2 linked regions of the Kaistia algarum genome follow. The protein of the gene in region 1 binds, or shares a complex with, the protein of each later gene. Links are inferred from orthologs where the notes say so. Each region holds a gene or a part of one and is shown on either strand. Other genes may lie near its edges. The genes, in order: tig and rpsG.

Evidence for each region.
Region 2: the proteins of tig (region 1) and rpsG are in contact, whole or in part, in a crystal structure (PDB 3GTY), measured with the Thermotoga maritima proteins. The link is inferred for Kaistia algarum from one-to-one orthologs. Residues at the interface, in WP_004081061.1 of Thermotoga maritima: Glu122, Val124, Val129, Leu130, Tyr133, Glu188, Gly259, Ile262, Tyr263, Glu266, Ser270, Glu273, Gln274, Glu277, Arg308, Gln311, Ile312, Ser315, Tyr316, Glu325, Arg329, Arg336, Leu363, Phe366, Trp367, Arg373, Leu377, Arg381, Leu384, Glu387; in WP_004081843.1 of Thermotoga maritima: Lys34, Lys52, Lys55, Glu59, Arg62, Gln63, Glu66, Asn67, Lys69, Val71, Arg95, Ala109, Lys110, Lys111, Gly112, Arg113, Pro114, Glu117, Glu121, Ile124, Ala125, Tyr127, Asn128, Asn129, Thr130, Gly131, Lys135, Asp139, Arg142, Met143.

The regions. Positions count from the first base shown.
Region 1 is NZ_JAPKNJ010000001.1:155,019-163,307, forward strand. The notes cover bases 4,758-7,692. They hold tig (trigger factor), read right to left. Parts: upstream 6,934-7,692; coding sequence 5,581-6,933; downstream 4,758-5,580. Other genes in these bases: OSH05_RS00785 (ATP-dependent Clp protease proteolytic subunit), read right to left, coding at 4,758-5,316; OSH05_RS00800 (NAD(P)H-hydrate dehydratase), read right to left, coding at 7,174-7,692. In the rest of the region: lon (endopeptidase La), read right to left, coding at 1-419; OSH05_RS00770 (linear amide C-N hydrolase), read left to right, coding at 724-1,818; OSH05_RS00775 (SDR family oxidoreductase), read left to right, coding at 2,186-3,124; ATP-dependent Clp protease ATP-binding subunit ClpX, read right to left, coding at 3,184-4,446; more of OSH05_RS00785, read right to left, coding at 4,681-4,757; more of OSH05_RS00800, read right to left, coding at 7,693-8,289. UniProt on the Bacillus subtilis protein: Involved in protein export. Acts as a chaperone by maintaining the newly synthesized protein in an open conformation. Functions as a peptidyl-prolyl cis-trans isomerase.
Region 2 is NZ_JAPKNJ010000006.1:16,752-21,667, forward strand. The notes cover bases 1,343-4,060. They hold rpsG (30S ribosomal protein S7), read left to right. Parts: upstream 1,343-2,325; coding sequence 2,326-2,796; downstream 2,797-4,060. Other genes in these bases: OSH05_RS24935 (cupin domain-containing protein), read left to right, coding at 1,343-1,497; rpsL (30S ribosomal protein S12), read left to right, coding at 1,940-2,311; fusA (elongation factor G), read left to right, coding at 2,820-4,060. In the rest of the region: OSH05_RS24930 (alpha/beta hydrolase), read left to right, coding at 1-912; more of OSH05_RS24935, read left to right, coding at 1,060-1,342; more of fusA, read left to right, coding at 4,061-4,895.

The sequences.
Region 1 (8,289 bases):
GAGCGAGCCAGCGCCTCGACCTCGACCTTGTCGCCTTCGGCGTCCGGCAAGGGATGGGCGTAAGCCTCATAATAGGTCTCGTGGTCGGTGTAGCGCTGGACCTCGGCACGCGAGATGCCCTCGACCAGAACCTTGACCGTGCCGTCGGGCAACTTCAGCAGCTGCAGGACGCTCGCCAGCGTGCCGATCGGATAGATCGCATCGGGGAGCGGATCATCGTCGCCTGGATTCTGCTGCGTCGCGAGCAGGATGTGCTTGTCGGCGCGCATGACCTCCTCAAGCGCGCGGATCGACTTCTCGCGGCCGACGAAGAGCGGCACGATCATGTGCGGGAACACCACGATGTCGCGCAGGGGCAGGACCGGATAGAGTTCGTCGCCCATGGGAAGGCCGAGCGAACGCTTGGGTTCGGTTGTCATTCTGGTTCCTTTCACAACCGGTACGGCCCCGAAGGCACCGTTCGGCCTGGAAGTCGAGCAACGGCTCTTGGGAGGAAGCCGCAACTCGACTCGTCGGTTCGTGCGTCTGGCGACGCGTTGCTCATTAGGTGGCGTTGCCGCCTAGGGGTGTCAAGCACTGCTCCTTTACCGAACGGTCATGTTTGCAGGACCAATGCACAAACCCTGCCAGCACAGCCGCGAAGGCTGGTTGCCCCAGGTCATAATGTATGGCGTGCCGGAGTCTAATATGCCGTCTCGACCAGAGCACCCCCGGAGGACTCCCATGCCACGCATCCGCTCGACGATCGCCGCCGCAACCGCGACCCTCGCCCTTCTCGCGACCAGCCTCGCGCCGGCCGACGCCTGTACCCGGGCCGTCTATATCGGCTCGGACAATACCGTGATCACGGGTCGCTCGATGGACTGGCTTGAAGACATGCATACGAGGCTCTGGGCGTTCCCGCGCGGCATAAAGCGCGACGGCGCCGCGGGGCCGGGCTCGCCGGTCTGGACGTCAAAATATGGCAGCATCGTCGCTTCCGGCTATGACATCGGCACGGCCGACGGCATGAACGAGGCCGGACTGGTAGCGAACCTGCTCTACCTGACCGAATCCGACTACGGCTCAACCCATGGCAAGCCGCCGCTCTCGATGGCGCTTTGGGCGCAGTATGTGCTCGACAATTTCGCCACCGTGGCTGACGCCGTCACGGCCTTGGAGAAGGAGCCGTTCCGTGTCCAGACGGCCAAGCTGCCGAACGGCAAAGCCGCGCAACTGCACCTGTCGATTTCCGACGCGACCGGTGACTCGGCGATCTTCCAATATATCGGCGGGAAGCTGGTGATCTATCACGGCGAGCAGTATCGCGTGATGACCAACTCGCCGACCTATGACCAGCAATTGGCGCTCAACAGCTATTGGCAGGAGATCGGCGGGCTCACCTTCCTGCCCGGCACGAACCGGGCCGCCGATCGCTTCGCCCGCGCCGATTTCCTGATCCACGCCATTCCGACCAAGATCGCGCCGACCTATATCAGCGCCGTCCCGAACCAGAGCTTCGACAATCAGGCGGTGGCGAGCGTCATGGGCGTCATGCGCTCGGTCTCGGTGCCGCTCGGCATCACGACGCCGGGCCAGCCGAACATCTCCTCGACCATCTGGCGGACGGTCGCTGACCAGAAGAACAAGGTCTATTTCTTCGATTCCTCCACCAGCCCCAACACTTTCTGGGTGCCGCTCGCCGATCTCGACCTGAAAGAAGGCGCGCCGGTGATGATGCTCGACATAACGGGCGGGAAGGTCTTCGCAGGAAATGCGGCGGACAAGTTCGTCGAGACGAAGCCGTTCACGTTCATGGAAGTGGTGCCGACGCAATAGCGTCCACTCTCATGCGCAGGCCCTGTGCGTCGGCCGTCGCTTGCTCCTGCCCTTATCGGACAGCGCCAGCCGGGTCTGCCAACGGCGTTCATACGCCTCGAAACGAGGGGCCGCGCAAGGCGCTGCCCCTGCACGACGATGACAGCGGCCGGTTGACAGGCTCGGCGCGCCCGCAGTAAGTCGCTGTCGTCGAAAATGGCTGGCTTGGTCTCGGTAGGCCCAAGCCCTTCTCCCTGGCGGAGAAGCTCTGGTCCACGCTTGGCGTGTGATCCCCCGACAGTCCCCCGCGCCTCGGCGCGTCCCGGGTCTGTCTGGTAGCCGGTTCGAACTGCCTGCTTCGACCGACCCGCTCATCAAGGAGCCGTTCATGTCGGTCGTCGATTCATCCCGTTCTGTTCTCGTCTATCTCGCCAATGGCGTGCAAGGCGGAGCGGTCGTTCGGGCTGCGCTTTGCAGCGGGTTCAAGGTCCGGGCCCTCGTGCGCGACCGCGGAGGCAGCCACGCGCTGGCGGCACGAGACGTCGAACTCGTCGAAGGCGACCTGCGCGATCCCACGGCGCTGCTGGCTGCCAGCGCCGGCGTCGGGCATGCCGTGCTTCAGGTTCCCATTGGTCCGGCCGATCAGATGCTGACAATGGCAGCCAATGCGGTGACGGCATCGCGCGCGGCCGGCCTCCGGTCCATTGCCTTGAAGCTGGCGAGCGCCAGCCGGCCGGCGCCATGCGCCGAGCCCAGCTTCATTGCCAATGCGCAGATCGAGCATCTGGTTCGTAGCGAAGGCCCGCCCTTCGCCGTGGTCCGGCCGACCCTGTATCTGGACAATTTGCTGAAGCCATCCGCCCGCGCCGATATTGTCGGAGACGGCGTGTTCTCACCGCCGATCGACGCATCCCAGCGGATCGCTTGGACATCCGCCGATGATTGCGCGGCGGCAGCCATGGCCTTGCTGGACCGCGGTGTCGATGGTGGCGACCACCTCATCGCCGGGCCGGAAAGCGTCACCGGCGACGAACTGGCCGCCCGGATCTCAACCGGACTCGGGCGCCCGGTCGTCTACCGCGCGCAACCGCTCACCGAATTCGAATCGGAGATCGACGCGGTGATGGGGCAAGGCATGGGGCGGCGAGTCGCGTCGAAATTCCATTTCTTCGCCGGGCAGAAGCGCGAGGCCGACGCGATGCTGTCCGTTGCCTTCGAAGCGTCGGGCGCGCTCGCCGGCTTCGAGCCCAGTTCGATTGAGGCCTGGGTCCGGCGCCATCGTCAGGATTTTCTGGCGCCGGTGCATCCCGAGCGAGCCGCCGGGTGAAATGAAAAGGCCCGGCGGATCGCTCCGCCGGGCCTCCTATGTCTTTAGCCGCAGCCGGATCAGGCGTTGGCCGCCTCGTCCTGGCGCTCGGCGTAGATATAGAGCGGGCGGGCCTTGCCCTCGACCACTTCGGCCGAGATCACGACTTCCTGCACGCCGTCGAGGCCGGGCAGGTCGAACATGGTCTCAAGCAGGATCTGCTCCATGATCGACCGCAGGCCGCGGGCGCCGGTCTTGCGCTCGATGGCGCGCTTGGCGATCGCGATCAGGGCGTCGGGATGGAACGCCAGCTCGACATTCTCCATCTCGAACAGGCGCTGATACTGCTTGACGAGCGCGTTCTTCGGCTCGGTCAGGATGGTAATCAGCGCGCCCTCGTCGAGATCCTCCAGCGTCGCCAGAACCGGCAGCCGGCCGACGAATTCGGGGATCAGGCCGAACTTCAGCAGGTCTTCCGGCTCGACATGACGGAACAATTCGCCAGTACGACGATCCTCCGGACCCGCGACGCGGGCGCCGAAGCCGATCGAGGTCGAGCGACCGCGATCGGAAATGATCCGCTCCAGGCCGGCAAAGGCGCCGCCGCAGATGAACAGGATGTTGGTCGTATCGACCTGCAGGAATTCCTGCTGGGGATGCTTGCGCCCGCCCTGCGGCGGCACGGAGGCGACAGTGCCTTCCATGATCTTCAGCAGCGCCTGCTGCACGCCCTCGCCCGACACATCGCGCGTGATCGACGGGTTGTCGGACTTGCGGCTGATCTTGTCGACCTCGTCGATATAGACGATGCCGCGCTGTGCCCGCTCGACATTGTAATCGGCGGATTGCAGCAGCTTCAGGATGATGTTCTCGACATCCTCGCCGACATAGCCGGCCTCGGTCAGCGTCGTGGCATCCGCCATGGTGAACGGCACGTCGAGGATGCGGGCGAGCGTCTGCGCGAGCAGCGTCTTGCCGCAACCGGTCGGCCCGATCAGCAGGATGTTTGACTTGGCCAGTTCGACGTCGTTGTTCTTCGCCGCGTGATTGAGCCGCTTGTAATGATTATGCACCGCGACCGAGAGCACGCGCTTGGCGTGGCGCTGGCCGATCACATAATCGTCGAGGACGGCACAAATCTCCTGCGGCGTTGGAACGCCGTCGCGCGACTTCACCAGCGAGGACTTCGATTCCTCGCGAATGATGTCCATGCAGAGCTCGACGCATTCATCGCAGATGAAAACCGTCGGCCCAGCAATCAGCTTGCGCACCTCGTGCTGGCTCTTGCCGCAAAACGAGCAGTAGAGCGTGTTCTTGGTGTCGCTGCCGCTGACTTTGCTCATCCGTCTACCTCGCTGTCGTCCGGCCCTCCGGGCGGAACGACCTATTCGTGTATCAACCGGTTCGCGCTCAATCGAACCGGTCAGCGAAAACCCCGACCCTAGAGCCCCTGCCGACGGACGCAATCGGCTGAGATTGATCCAATCACGCTAGCGGCGACTCGATCAAGATATACTTAACGACGCAGCCCGCCTTGACGAGGCCGCGCCGCCGGGCGATTTCGGGGCTTAGCCGGGTCAATCTTTCTTGAGCTCGTCGAGAGCCTCGCGGGACGTCATCACCTGATCGATCAGGCCGAACTTCACAGCGGCCTCGGCGACGAGGAAATTGTCGCGCTCCAGCGCATGCTCGATCGTCTTGTAGTCGTTGCCGGTGTGATGAACATAGATCTCGTTCAGACGCCGCTTCAGGCTTTCGACTTCCTTGGCGTGGATCAGGATGTCCGTCACCTGGCCCTGATAGCCGCCGGAAGGCTGGTGCACCATGATCCGCGCATTCGGCAGGGCAAAGCGCATGCCCTTGGCGCCGGCGGTGAGCAGCAGCGAGCCCATCGAGGCGGCCTGGCCGATGCACAAGGTCGACACGGCAGGCTTGATGAACTGCATCGTATCGTAGATCGCGAGGCCCGACGTCACTACGCCGCCCGGCGAATTGATATAGATCGCGATCTCTTTCTTCGGGTTCTCGGCCTCGAGGAAGAGGAGCTGCGCGCATACGAGCGTCGACATATAATCTTCGACAGGACCCGTGATGAAAATGATGCGCTCTTTGAGCAGGCGCGAATAGATGTCGTAAGCGCGCTCGCCGCGATTGGTCTGCTCGACCACCATCGGCACGAGCGTGTTCATATAGAGGTCGACTGGGTCTTTCATGATCTTCCTTCGGCGACGTCAGCTTGCCACAGGTCTAATGTCATCGCCCCGGCCGACCTCACTCGGAATGACCGATTCCCGGGGCATTGCAGAGCCATACATATGGTAGGTCGACCGGCTTCGAAAGGGGTGGGTATCCCGAGTAACAGGGTGAACCCTCCCAAGCGCCGCATAGCCGGCGTAAAACGTTCCGCAGCGGAGCTTTGAAACGAGCATGGCCGCGACGAGCGCGGCCATGCTGTATCAGGTAGAACGAGCCGCGGCTCAGACCTTGGCGTCTTCCTCGTCGTCCTTGAACAGCTCCTCGCGCGAGACAGTGCGGTCGGTGATGTCGGCAAGGGTCAGGAGATGGTCGACGACCTTCTCCTCGAAGATCGGGGCGCGCAGGCTGGCGAGCGCCTCGGGATTTTCCTTGTAGAAGTCGTAGACCTGCTTCTCCTGGCCCGGATACTGGCGGATCCGGTCGACAAGCGCCTTCTGGACTTCCTCGTCGGTCACCTGGATCTGGTTCTTCTCGCCGATCTCGGAGAGCACCAGACCGAGGCGGACGCGGCGCTCGGCGATCTTGCGATAATCCGCCTTGGCTGCGTCTTCCGTCGTTTCCTCGTCGGCGAAGCTGCGTCCCGAACGCTCGAGGTCCTGCGTCACCTGGTTCCAGACGTTCTGGAATTCCTGCTCGACCATGGTCGGCGGCAGCTCGAAGGTGTGGCGCTCGTCGAGCTGGTCGAGCAGCTGGCGCTTGATCTTGGTGCGCGTCGCCACGTTGAGCTGGCCCTGCATCTGCTCGCGGATCGTCTCGCGGAGCTTTTCCAGCGATTCGATGCCGAACTTCTTCGCCCATTCGTCATCGACCGTGACAGCCACCGGCGAAGAGACTTCCTTGACGACGACGTCGAAGGTCGCGGCCTTGCCGGCGAGCGTCTTGGAACCGTAATCCTCGGGGAAGGTCACGTTCAGCACGCGCTCATCGCCGACCTTGGCGCCGATCAGCTGGTCTTCGAAGCCGGGAATGAAACGGCCCGATCCGATCTGAACCATGCCGTTTTCGTCGGCGCCGCCCTCGAAGGGCTCGCCGTCTATCTTGCCGACATAGGAGATGGTCAGGCGGTCGCCCGTCTCGGCGGCGCCTTCCTTCGGGCTGTACTCGCTCGAATCGCGGGCCAGCTTGTTGACCTCGGTGTCGACTTCCTCATCCGTCACCCCGGCGACCGGACGGTCGATCTTGATGCCGCTCAATTCGCCCAGCGTGAACGCCGGCAGAATCTCATACGTCATCTTGTAGGCAAGATCGCGCTTGCCGGAGAGGATCTCGACGGTCTCGTCCTCGCTCTCGGGCAGCTCGAAGCTCGGCTGCATGGCGGCGCGCTCGCCGCGCTCCTCAAGCGTCTTGCGGGCGTTCTCGTTCAGAACGTCCTGGACGATCTCGGCCATGGCCGACTTGCCGTAGAGGCGCCGCAGATGGGCCGTCGGGACCTTGCCGGGACGGAAGCCGTTGAGCTTCACCTGGCCCCTCATCTCCTCAAGACGAGCAGAGAGACGGCTGTCGAGCTCGGTCGCGGGGACCACGATCTGGATTTCACGTTTCAGGCCCTCGTTGAGGGTCTCGGTCACCTGCATTTTCAGCGCTTTCTCGTATCGGTCCGTTTGTTGGTTGGCGTCTAGCCGGCGCCGTCGTTCTCTTCTTACGCGGGCGCTGGTGCGGGCGGAGGGACTTGAACCCCCATGGCGCGAGCCACTGGAACCTAAATCCAGCGTGTCTACCAGTTCCACCACGCCCGCGACCGCCGACCGCCGGAACAGGCCTTGTGGCCGGACTCTGTCCAAGGCGCCGCCTCTATAGCATCCAAGCCCGCGCGGTCAATCGAAAAGCCGACGGAGGACTTCGGGCAACGCTTCGGGCAGGTCCTCGGCGATGAGTCCCCTACCCCGCATATTGCCCGCCTCGCCATGCAGGAAGACAGCGGCGCTGGCTGCCTCGAAGGCGGGCATGTGCTGCGCCATGAGCCCGCCGATCATGCCGGCAAGGACATCGCCCGAGCCGGCGGTGGCGAGAAAGGGGGGCGCGTTGTCGGCTATGGTTGCCCTGCCATCCGGATGGGCGACCACTGTATCGGCGCCCTTGAGAAGAAGGATGGCGCCCGATCGCCCGGCCGCGGCGCGGGCGCGATCGAGCTTGCCCGGCTCGCCGGCGAGATCGGGGAAGAGACGGGCGAACTCGCCGTCATGCGGCGTCAGCACCACCGGCGCCGAACGCGCCTGGATGGCACGGAAGAGCCGATCGGGAGTGTCGCGGAAGGCCGTGAGCGCGTCAGCGTCGAGCACCAGCGCCGCCTCGGTCGCCAGCGCGGCTTCGATCAGTTCCACGGTGGGCTCGCCCGTCCCCAGCGCCGGGCCGGCAACGACGACGTTGAAGCGCTTGTCGGCGAGCAGGTCGCGCAGGCCGGCGGCACCCTCGATCCGCCGCAGCATGATCGCGGTGAGATGGGCCGCGTTGACGGCAAGCGCGTCGGGCGGCGAGGCGATCGTGACGAGGCCGGCACCCACCCTGAGGCCGGCACGGGCGGCCATGCGCGCGGCGCCGGTGTGGAGCATGCCGCCGGAGACCACGACGAGATGGCCGCGGTCATATTTATGGCCGTCTGTGCGAGCAACGGGAAAGGCCGGCAGCCAAGCCTCCTTGCGGTTCTCGGCGGCGCGGGGCCGTATCCAATCGAGCACGCTGTCCTCAATTCCGATCTGAGCGATCGTCAGCCGGCCGCAATGGGCTCTGCCCGGTATCAGCCGGTGACCTGGCTTGGGCCGGAAGAAGGTGACCGTTTCGTCGGCACGGACGGCGATGCCCAGCACTGCGCCGGTGCGACCGTGAATGCCGCTCGGCAGGTCGACGGCAATGACAGGGGCGGGCGCGGCGTTGATCGCCCCCACCGTCCGCGCCGCCTCGCCTTCCAGATCGCGGTCAAGGCCCGCGCCAAA
Region 2 (4,916 bases), on another replicon or contig:
AACAACCGCATCAAGAAGACGCCGGGCCGCCAGGCACTGGTCTTCATTCATGGTTTCAACAACCGTTTCGACGATGCCGTGTACCGCTATGCCCAGATCGTGCATGATTCCGGCGCGCCGGTCGTGCCGATCCTCTTCACCTGGCCTTCTCGCGGCAGCCTCCTCGACTATGGCTATGACCGGGAGAGCACGAACTACTCCCGTGACGCTCTCGAGAAGCTGCTGACCGCGCTCGCCAAGGATCCGAACGTTGACGAGGTATCCGTCCTCGCGCATTCGATGGGAAATTGGGTGACGCTGGAGGCGCTGCGCCAGATGGCGATCCGCAATGGCCGGGTGTTGCCCAAGATCAAGAATGTGATGCTGGCTTCACCAGACGTCGATGTCGATGTGTTCCGCAGCCAGATGGCCGATATCGGCAGCAAGGGTCCGCAGATCACGCTGTTCGTCTCGCAGGATGACCGCGCACTTGCGGCCTCTCGGCGTATCTGGGGCAATGTCGAACGGCTGGGCCAGATCGATCCGTCCAAGGAGCCCTATCTCACCGAACTGGAGAGGGACAAGATCACCGTCATCGATCTGACCAAGCTCCATACGGACGACAAGCTGAACCATGGCAAGTTCGCGGCAAGCCCGCAGGTCGTGCAGGCGATCGGCGCCCGCCTCGCGGAGGGGCAGGCGATAACGGATTCGAATGTGGGTCTCGGTGACCGCATCATCGCGGCTTCGACCGGCGCGGCGGCAACGGTCGGTGCTGCTGCGGGGCTCGTCGTTGCCGCACCCGTGGCGCTCGTCGATCCAAATACGCGCAAGAACTTCAACGGCAATGTCGAGGCGCTCGGCGATCAGGTCAGCGACACGGCCACGGCGACTGGCGACGCGATCCAGTCGACGACACAGGTGGGCCGATAGACCTTCATCTCCCAAGCGAGCGAGAGCTCGACGAACGCTCGCCCTTCGCATGAAAGGGCGGCTCCGCGCTGCCCTTTCCGTTTACCCTTCGCCGTTATACGGAGCTTCAACTGCCGTATATCGGCGGTCAACGGGGAGGGGAAAGCGATGAGAGGCTTCAAGGCGATCGTGGCGGCGGCGCTGGTTCTTGGCGCATCGGGTGCACTGGCGGAGGAGAGCTACAAGCCGTCCGTGAAGGTGCAACGTCTGCTGGACACCGAGACGACAACGAGCGGCGACGCGATCCAGTATCCCAAGATCGACGATCCGGAAGTGCAGAGCCTGCTGGTCGAAATTCCGCCTGGCGGCGAGACGGGTTGGCACGAGCACCCCTATCCCGCCTACGCGTATATTCTGCAGGGTGCGATCGAGGTGCAGATGGCGGATGGCCGGAAGCAGACCTTCAAGGCCGGCGATTCGTTCGCCGAAATGGTCAACCGGCCACATGACGGGCGAGTCGTCGGCAATGAGGCCGTGCGAATCCTCATGATCGTCACCGGCGAGAAGGGGAAGCCGTTCTCCGTGAAGGTGCCGCCCCCGCAATAGCGGGCCGATTCGGGACTCGCGAACCACCGCTACCGAGGTCGCGAAAGAAAATTGCTTCAGACGATCGGTTTGCGCAACAAAGACGCCGCTTACGCTCAGCCGTCGCAGCAATCTTCCCGTTCGGGCCTCGGCCAAAAGAAATGCGCACGGGGGTTGACGCGAAGGGGGCGAATAAGTAGGTTCCGCAAGCTTTCGGGCAGGTGGTAAGCCTAAATCGTTCGCTGGCGACGCGCCGCGGAGTTCGGGTTTAAACGCTGTCTGGATCGAAAAAAGACGTTAGAAGCGACACGCATGATCGCGGCGCAAGCCGTGATCCTCTGCTCTTCGTAGCGCCTCCGCCCTAACGAGCGGAAATGGCGCCCTTCGTTTATGGGCTATACGGCTCTCAACGGTGGATGAAGAGCGAGCGATACAGGACCGTAGGCTAGCTGGAAGGCGACGCATGCCGACTATCAATCAGTTGATCCGCAAGCCGCGCCAGGCGCCGGCAAAGCGGAACAAGGTGCCCGCGCTGGAGCAGAACCCGCAGAAGCGCGGTGTTTGTACGCGCGTCTATACGACGACCCCGAAGAAGCCGAACTCGGCACTTCGTAAGGTCGCCAAGGTGCGTTTGACCAACCAGTTCGAGGTCATCGGCTATATTCCCGGTGAAGGTCACAATCTGCAGGAACACTCGGTCGTCATGATCCGTGGCGGTCGCGTCAAGGACTTGCCGGGCGTGCGCTACCACATTCTGCGCGGCGTTCTCGACACCCAGGGCGTCAAGAACCGTAAGCAGCGTCGTTCCAAGTACGGCGCGAAGCGTCCGAAGTAAGGGATTTCTGAATCATGTCCCGTCGCCATAGTGCAGAGAAGCGCGAGATCATCCCGGACCCCAAGTTCGGCGATATTGTCGTGACCAAGTTCATGAATGCCGTCATGTATGACGGCAAGAAGTCTGTTGCCGAAAGCATCGTCTACGGTGCTCTCGATGTGATCCAGGCCCGCACCAAGCAGGAGCCCGTCGTGGTGTTCCGCCAGGCGCTGGACAATGTCGCGCCGCATATCGAAGTGCGTTCGCGCCGCGTTGGTGGTGCTACCTATCAGGTTCCGGTCGAGGTCCGCACGGATCGTCGTCAGGCGCTGGCGATCCGCTGGCTGTTGACGGCTGCCCGGGCCCGCAATGAGAAGACCATGGTCGAGCGTCTGTCCGGCGAGCTGCTGGACGCGTCGAACAATCGTGGCAATGCGGTCAAGAAGCGCGAAGACACGCACCGGATGGCTGAAGCCAACCGCGCGTTCTCGCACTATCGCTGGTAACGATCGGACAAGGTGAGACCATAATGGCCCGCACGCACAAGATCGAAGACTACCGCAATTTCGGCATCATGGCGCACATCGATGCCGGCAAGACCACGACGACCGAGCGGATTCTCTACTATTCCGGCAAGAGCCATAAGATCGGCGAGGTCCACGACGGCGCTGCAACCATGGATTACATGGAGCAGGAGCAGGAACGCGGCATCACGATCACGTCGGCGGCTACGACCACCTTCTGGAACGGCAAGCGCCTGAACATCATCGATACGCCCGGCCACGTCGACTTCACGATCGAAGTCGAGCGTTCGCTGCGTGTTCTCGACGGCGCTGTCTGCGTTCTCGACTCCAACCAGGGTGTGGAGCCGCAGACCGAGACCGTCTGGCGCCAGGGCGACAAGTATCATGTGCCGCGCATTGTCTTCTGTAACAAGATGGACAAGACCGGCGCCAATTTCGACATGTGCATCGCGGACATCAAGACGCGCCTCGGTGCCCGTCCGGTTCCGATCCAGCTGCCGATCGGCGCCGAGCAGGACTTCAAGGGTATCGTCGACCTCGTCGAGATGAAGGCCATCGTCTGGCATGACGAGAGCCTCGGCGCGAAGTATGACGAGATCGAGATCCCTGCCGACATGCTCGACCGGGCCGTTGCGGCTCGCGCCGAGCTGATCGAGGCTGCCGTCGAACTCGACGACACGGCGATGGAAGCCTATCTCGAAGGCAACGAGCCGGACACCGCGACGCTGAAGCGGCTGATCCGCAAGGCCGTGCTGCATTCGACGTGGTTCCCGGTCCTTGCTGGCTCGGCGTTCAAGAACAAGGGCGTGCAGACGCTGCTCGACGCGGTTGTCGACTATCTGCCGTCCCCGGTCGACGTTCCGCCGACCAAGGGCATCGATCTGAAGACCGGCGAGGAAGTCGAGCGTCATTCGACCGACGACGAGCCGCTCTCGATGCTCGCGTTCAAGATCATCGAAGATCCGTTCGGCATCCTGACCTTTGCACGCATCTATTCGGGTGTGCTGCAGAAGGGCACGACGCTCCTCAACTCCACCAAGGAGAAGCGTGAGCGTATCGGCCGCATGGTCACGATGCATGCCAATTCGCGTGAAGACATCGATGAGGCCTTCGCTGGCGACATCGTGGCTCTGGTCGGCCTGAAGGAAGCCCGCACCGGCGACACGATCTGCGATCCGGCTCATCCGGTTCTGCTTGAGAAGATGGAATTCCCCGAGCCGGTCATCGAGATGTCCGTCGAGGCGGCCACCAAGACCGACCAGGAGAAGCTGGGCGTCGCACTTCAGAAGCTTGCTTCGGAAGATCCGTCGTTCCGGGTTTCGACCGACAGCGAGTCCGGCCAGACCATCATCAAGGGCATGGGCGAGCTGCACCTCGACATCAAGATCGATATCCTTCGCCGTGCGCCGTACAACATCAACGTGAATGTCGGTGCTCCGCAGGTCGCCTATCGCGAGACGATCCGCAAGAAGACGGAAATCGACTACACCCACAAGAAGCAGACCGGCGGTACGGGCCAGTTCGCCCGCGTCAAGTTCATCATCGAGCCGAACGAGATCGGCGCCGGTTACAGCTTCGAGAACAAGGTCGTCGGCGGTACGGTTCCCAAGGAATACGTCCCGGGCGTCGAAAAGGGCCTGAACTCGGTCATGACCTCGGGTCCGCTTGCGGGCTTCCCGGTCGTGGACGTCAAGATTGCCCTGATCGACGGCGCGTATCACGAGGTCGACTCCTCGGCGATCGCCTTCGAAATAGCCTCGCGTGCCGCTCTTCGTGAGGGCATCGAGAAGGCCAATCCGGCCCTTCTTGAGCCGATCATGAAGGTTGAAGTGGTCTCGCCGGAAGATTTCGTCGGCTCGGTCATCGGCGATCTGAACTCGCGCCGCGGCCAAATTCAGGGCCAGGACATGCGCGGCAACGCGAATGTCATCACCGCTTTCGTGCCGCTGGCGAACATGTTCTCGTATGTGAACAACCTGCGCTCCATGAGCCAGGGTCGCGCCAGCTACACGATGCAATTCGATCATTACGAGCAGGTTCCTCAGGCTGTCGCCCAGGAAGTCCAGGCCAAATACGCCTGACCTGACGCGCGAAACTGAACC